One region of the Kinneretia sp. DJ1R-11 genome, then DNA from elsewhere that is predicted to be linked to it. Evidence: predicted binding sites of a transcription regulator. Region 1 holds the regulator's gene; the other holds the start of a gene.
What was found. The regulator FNR, encoded in region 1, switches genes on or off when oxygen is low (the NO sensors DNR and NnrR bind a similar motif). The targets are predictions, from matches to a motif close to TTGATNNNNATCAA.

Region 1 (3,404 bases):
AAAGACTCGGGCGTCTGCAGCGGCAGGCCGTAGATCAGATCCACATTGGTGGATTCGAAACCCAGCGTGCGCGCAGCCGTCATCAGCGTGGCCACACTTTCATAGCTCTGCTGGCGGTGTACCGCCTTCTGAACCTCGGGGTCGAAATCCTGCACGCCAAAGCTCAGGCGGTTGAAGCCGAGCTGACGCAAATGGGCCAGACGCTCATTCGTCACGGTGCGCGGGTCGACCTCGATGGACACCTCGGCACCGGGCGCCAGGCGGAATCGCTCCAGCAAGGCCACAATCAGCTGACTCAGCTCGGCATCGCTGAGAAAGGTCGGTGAACCGCCCCCCAGATGCAGCTGCGAGACCGCGGCGCCACGACCGAGATGCTCCAGAGTCAGATCCATTTCCGTGACCAGGGCCCGCAGGTACTCGGTGGCACGGTCATGGTGCTTGGTAATCACCTTGTTGCAAGCGCAGTAGTAACAGACAGACTCGCAAAACGGAATGTGGATGTACAGCGACAGCGGCGTGTTGCCGCCGACCTGCGACCCGCCCGATCGCTGCGCCAGGGCCTGCTGGTATTGCTCCAGCGTGAAGGCCTCGACAAAGCGATCGGCCGTCGGATACGAGGTGTAGCGCGGGCCGGACACATCGAAGCGACGCAGCAACTCTTCACTGATGCAGGCTGCGCCAGGATTGATCGTCTCGGAGGCCGGGCGCGCGCGGCCTTGAATGTTCTGTACCATGTCCAGCACTTTGCCAAGGCTTTGGCTGCGCGACTTGACAAGGATCAAGCTCGACGCGCTTTAACGGCACAACAATGCACCAAGTTTTGAGGTGCATCATGCTCATGTCCGTCAAGAATCTGGAAGTCTCACAAGCGCAAGCCGGCTCAACCGAGCGGGCTGAACCCCTGAAAAAGCACACGATGAACGCCACCGTCCCGATCAAGTTCGAGCCCCTGAAAGTCGCCTGCTCCAGCTGCAATTTGCGCGAGCTGTGCCTGCCGGTCGGCCTGTCCTCGGGCGACCTGGATCAGCTCGACCAATTGGTCGCCACACGCCGCACTGTGGCGCGCGGCGACACCTTGTTCCGAAGCGGCGATGAATTCCAGTCGCTCTACGCCGTGCGCACCGGCTTCTTCAAGACCTGCGTGTCCTCGGAAGACGGACGCGATCAGGTCACCGGCTTCCAGATGGCCGGCGAGTTGCTGGGCCTGGACGGCATCAGCACCGACCGCCACAGCTGCGACGCTGTCGCACTCGAAGACTCTCAAGTCTGTGTGATCCCCTTCGAGCAACTTGAAGAGCTGTCGCGTGAGTTCACCGACCTTCAGCGCCAATTCCACAAAATCATGAGCCGCGAGATCGTGCGCGACCACGGCGTGATGCTGCTGCTGGGCAGCATGCGCGCGGAAGAGCGCCTGGCGGCCTTCTTGCTCAACCTGACACAGCGCCTGCAAGCCCGCGGCTTCTCAGCCGCGGCCTTGGTGCTGCGCATGACGCGCGAGGAAATTGGCAGTTATCTCGGCCTGAAGCTGGAGACGGTCAGCCGCACCTTCTCCAAGTTCCAAGAGGAAGGCCTGCTCGAAGTGAAACAGCGCCATTTGCGCATCCTCGATCAAGCCGGGCTACAGAAGCTGGTCAACAACAGCAACTGCTGAAACTGACACACCCAAGCAAAAGGCCTTCGGATTTCCGAAGGCCTTTTTTCATCGTGCGCCCCACGGCGCCTGGAACTGACGGGGCGTTCAACGCGGCCAGCCGCGAGGATGTGCGTCGTCCGGCAGATCAGGCAGGGTCGCCAGCATGACGCTGACGCTGGCCGAGAGGCTGATCACCAGCCAGAAGATCATGAAGCTGACGGTGTAGACCGCCTGGCGCGACCAGTCCAGGCGTTCCGCACCGAACCAACTCAGGTCGCTGGGATCAATGACGGCAAACACCAAAGCCTCCAACACGCCGGCCATGAAGAAGGCCGGCCAGGCCACGGCCATGGCCCAACGGCTGCTGAGCTTGGGGACGACCGAGGCGGAGCGTTCAGCGCCGTCCATTTCACTGTCCGCCGGTGGCGGCGTGATTGCGTGCTTCCCGGGCTGGCAGCAAAGCCTTGGCGCCACTGGCCTTGTTGGCCACCAACTTCTCCTCCAGCACCGGGTCGGGGTGGCTGATGGCCAGGCTCAAGGTCACGAAACTGGCGACGATGACAAGCGCAGGCCCGCCAACGACCAACCACATCATGGGGGTACGCCACCAGCCGGCCGGCTTGTCCAGCGGGGCTTGGGCATCGAGATTCAGGTTCTGGCTCATGGGTATGTCTCCTGACTGTGCTTGTGCGAGCCGGCGCTCAGCGTGGCACGATAAAGGTTGATTTTTCGTGCACCACGGTGGCTCCGGCTTGGCCGCCATCCTGGCTGCGCAACTGGAACTCGATGCCATGCGAGCCCTTGTGGTCTTGGGCGGCACGTGCCGCCGTCTCGGGCGGCACTCGCACCGACAGCGTCAGCCAGCGCGCCTCGGCCGGCGCCACGCTCAGCTCGACCGCCTTCTCCAACTTGATGCCCTCCAGACCACTGACCGTGACACGGTAGCGATGGGTCTGCTCGGTCGCGTTCATGACCTGCAGACGGTAGAGGTTCTCGACATAACCGTCTTCCACCACGCGTGCCAGCACACCGCGGTCGCGCACCACATCGAGCTTGACGGGGCTGCGCAGGAACAGCAGGCTGGCCAGCAGGGCTGTACACAAGACAAACAGCACCACGGTGTAGATCACCACCCGTGGGCGGAACATGCGGCGCAGCTTCTGAGCCGGGCTCAAATGCTGCTGCAGGCCGTTTTGGGTGTCGTAGCGGATCAGGCCACGCGGGTAGTTCATCTTGTCCATCACGCCGTCGCAGACGTCGATGCAGGCGGCGCAGCCGATGCATTCGTACTGCAGGCCTTGGCGAATGTCGATGCCAGTGGGGCAAACCTGCACACACAAGGTGCAGTCGATGCAGGAACCCAGTCCGGCCGCCTTGACCTCGTCCACGCTGGATTTCTTGCTGCGCGAACCGCGCGGCTCGCCGCGCTCGGCGTCGTAGCTGATGATCAGCGTGTCCTTGTCGAACATGGCGCTCTGGAAGCGCGCATACGGGCACATGTACTTGCAGACCTGTTCGCGCATGAAGCCAGCGAAGCCGTAGGTCGCGAAAGCGTAGAACAGGACCCAGAACCATTCCCAGGGACCGAAGCTCAAGGTGAAGGCTTCGGCCCACAGCGCATGAATGGGGGTGAAATAGCCGACAAAGGTGAAGCCGGTCCACAAGGCAACGGTGATCCACACCGCCTGCTTGCCGCCCTTGCGCCAGAGCTTGTTGACGCCCCAGGGCGAAGCATCAAGCTTCATGCGCGCCTGGCGGTCGCCTTCAAACT
Region 2 (3,404 bases), on a different contig from region 1:
TATGCTCGCGCGATGAATCGAATTTCCGCTGCCCCGTTTCGCTTGCCGCCGGCCTTGCCGGCCTGGTGTTTGGTTTCGCCTGTGCTGGCCTTGCTGGGCCTGTGGGGCATCAGCCATCTGGGCCAGGAAGTGGCCGGTTGGTGGATGTTGCCCCTGGCCTTGCTGCTGATGGCTGCGGTCTTGTCAGCCGTCCACCATGCCGAGGTGGTGGCGCACCGCGTGGGTGAACCGTTTGGCTCCCTGGTGCTGGCCGTGGCGGTGACGGTGATCGAGGTGGCGCTGATCGTGTCGCTGATGCTGGCCGGTGGTGAAAGCTCCAACGCGCTGGCGCGCGACACGGTGTTCTCGGCCCTGATGATTGTCTGCAACGGGGTGGTGGGTTTGTGCCTGCTGCTGGGCGGCCTGCGCCACAAGGTGCTGGCCTTCCGTGTCGAGGCGACCAGCCCGACGCTTGCCGTGTTGGTGGCCCTGGCCACCCTGACCCTGGTGCTGCCCAGCTTCACCACCAGCACGCCGGGCCCGACCTTTTCCACCGCCCAGCTGATGTTTGCCGGCTTGGTGTCCCTGGTGCTCTACGGCGCATTCGTCTTTGTGCAGACGGTGCGGCACCGCGAGTACTTCCTGCCCATCGAAACCGAAGAGGGGGAGCAGGCGGCAGAGCGCCCCTCGGCCGGCGTGGCGGCTTGGAGCGTCGTGCTGCTGCTGGCCTGCCTGGTCGGCGTGGTGGGCCTGGCCAAGCTGTTGGCGCCAGGGATTGAGGCCGGCGTGCGCGCGGCCGGCGCGCCGCCGTCTGTGGTGGGTGTGATCGTGGCCTTGCTGGTGCTGCTGCCGGAGACCGTGGCCGCCGTGCGCGCGGCCCTGCGCAAGCGCTTACAGACCAGCCTCAACCTGGCCCTGGGCTCGGGCGTGGCCAGCATCGGATTGACGATCCCGGCCGTGGCCCTGCTGTCCCTCTTCTTCCCCTACCCCTTGGTGCTGGGCCTGTCCAACACCAGCATGGTGCTGTTCCTGCTGACGGTGGTGGTGGCCACCCTGACCCTGGGCAGCGGCCGCGCCACCGTGCTGCAAGGTGCCGTGCATCTGGTGCTGTTTGCTGTCTTCTGTTTCCTGGCCGTGGTGCCCTGATCGGTGGGCGCGTGATTGCGCTCGCCGAGTGATTTGTGTGGTTCTTTCCCTGATTGATGCAGCAAACCCGACTTCTTCTCGAAGGCGCCGCCGGCGCGTCCCTGCCTGACTGGGCCTTGCTGGAGCCCGGCTACCGCCTGGGTCACTACGCCCGGGGCGACGATGTGTTCAGCATCGGCCAGTGGCAGCCTTTTGTGTATGTGCTGCGCCAGGGCATGGTCAAGCTCAGCTACAGCAATGAGGCGGGCGAGGAGTGGATCAAGTCCTTCATCGGCGAAGGCGACTTTTTCGCCTGTCCCAATGTGCTGGTGGCCGGCGGCAAGACCGACTATGCCGCCGTAGCCTTGGAGGATTGCCAAATTGAGCAGGTGGACTTTGCCGCCATGCATGCGCTGACCGAGCGCCACCCGGCCTGGCAGCGCGCCATCCGCCAGTTGCTGGCCTGGCACATCGTGCGCAAGGAGCAGCGTGAGCGCGAGCTGCTGACCCTGCGGCCCGACGAGCGCTACCAGGCCTTTCTGCGCAGCCAGCCGGCCCTGGCCGAGCGGGTGCAGCAGCGCGACCTGGCGCATTACCTGGGCGTGACGCCCGAGGCCCTGAGCCGCATCCGCAAGCGCCTGCGAAGCTGAGGTTTCCTGCTGCGCCCTCGCCATGCGTCGTTGGCCCTCGCTTCAGCATCCTCACGTACAGGAAGTACGTTCCGGTCCTTCAGCTCCTGCCGCCTAGCCTGCCGAGCGCTCGCGACGAAAACCGGGCTCTGTGAACACGCGGCTTTGACCCAAGTCAAAGCCCCGCCACACGACCCGGGCCGATTGATCCGGATCATTTGTCAGCCGCCTGCGCGGCGCCAAGCTACGCCCATGCCATCACCTGTTCCCTGGCGAACGGTGAGGTTCAGCGGATTTCTGAAGGATCTGCTGCCACCCCTGACATGAAAGCGAGCTTTGCCATGACCACACCTCAATCGACCCGCCCCATTGATTCATCCTTCCGCGCCTACCTGCTGGGCGGCGGTATCGGCTCCATGGCCGCAGCGGCCTTCATGATCCGCGACGCCGGCGTGCCCGGCGCGCAGATCCACATCCTGGAGGCCTTGCCCTTGATGGGCGGCAGCCTGGATGGTGCCGGCGATGCCGAGCGCGGCTACTCGCTGCGCGGCGGCCGCATGCTGACCACCGACAACTACGAGTGCACCTGGGACCTGTTCAAGTCCATCCCCTCGCTGGAACACCCGGGCCAGAGCGTGCTCGGCGAAACCCTGGATTTCAACGAGAAGTACAAGGCCCATTCGCAAGCCCGCCTGGTCAACCGACAGCGCGCCAAGGTGCCGGTCGAGTCCATGGGTTTTTCCATGCACGACCGCCTGGAACTGCTCAAGCTCTCCAATGCCAGCGAAGAAGAACTGGGCACCAGCACCATCACCGACTGGCTGTCGCCGGCCTTCTTCGAGACCGAGTTTTGGTTCATGTGGGCCACCACCTTTGCTTTTCAGCCCTGGCACAGCGCCGTCGAGTTCAAGCGCTATCTGCACCGCTTCATGATGGAGTTCTCGCGCATCGAAACCCTGGGCGGCGTCAAGCGCACGGTCTACAACCAGTACGACTCTTTTGTGCGGCCGCTGCAAGCCTGGCTGCGCGAGCAGGGCGTGAACTTCGTGATGGACTGCCAGGTCACCGATCTGGAGCATGTCGAGACCGAAGGCCAGTTCCAGGTCATCGCGATCTGCTGCCAGCGCGCCGGCCAGGCCGAGCGCATCGAGCTCGGCCCGCAGGACCTGGTGTTTTTCCAGAACGGCTCCATGACCGACGCCTCCAGCCTCGGCTCCATGCGCAGCGCGCCGCCGCAGCTGAACAAGCAGGACAGCCAGGGCTGGGCCTTGTGGGAAAAGCTGGCCCAGGGCCGGCCCGAGTTCGGCAATCCGGCGGCCTTCAACAGCAGCATCGCCGAATCCATGTGGGAGTCCTTCACCGTCACGCTCAAGGACACGGCCTTCTTCGACAAGATGCGCGCCTTCAGCGGCAACGAGCCGGGCACCGGCGGCCTGGTGACTTTCAAGGATTCGAACTGGCTGATGTCCATCGTGCTGGCCCACCAGCCGCACTTTGCCAATCAGCCGGCCGATGTCCAGGTGTTCTGGGGTTATGCCTTGTTCCCCGATCGCATCGGTGATTTCGTGGCCAAGCCCATGTCCGAGTGCATGGGCGAAGAGATCCTGCGTGAACTCTGCGGCCACCTGCGCTTCGATCTCGATGCCGTGGCCCAGGCCAACTGCATCCCCT

Region 2: a site for FNR is predicted at 1,899-1,912, ahead of LNV23_RS22455 (oleate hydratase). Genes of this name have one in related genera too.

The regions. Positions count from the first base shown of each region.
Region 1 is NZ_JAJIRR010000004.1:21,066-24,469, forward strand. It holds gene hemN (oxygen-independent coproporphyrinogen III oxidase) at 1-734, opposite strand, end outside; gene fnr (fumarate/nitrate reduction transcriptional regulator Fnr) at 917-1,651, shown strand; gene LNV23_RS08910 (hypothetical protein) at 1,739-2,041, opposite strand; gene LNV23_RS08915 (hypothetical protein) at 2,043-2,297, opposite strand; gene ccoG (cytochrome c oxidase accessory protein CcoG) at 2,335-3,404, opposite strand, start outside.
Region 2 is NZ_JAJIRR010000019.1:43,311-46,714, forward strand. It holds gene LNV23_RS22445 (calcium:cation antiporter) at 13-1,125, shown strand; gene LNV23_RS22450 (Crp/Fnr family transcriptional regulator) at 1,182-1,754, shown strand; gene LNV23_RS22455 (oleate hydratase) at 2,057-3,404, shown strand, end outside.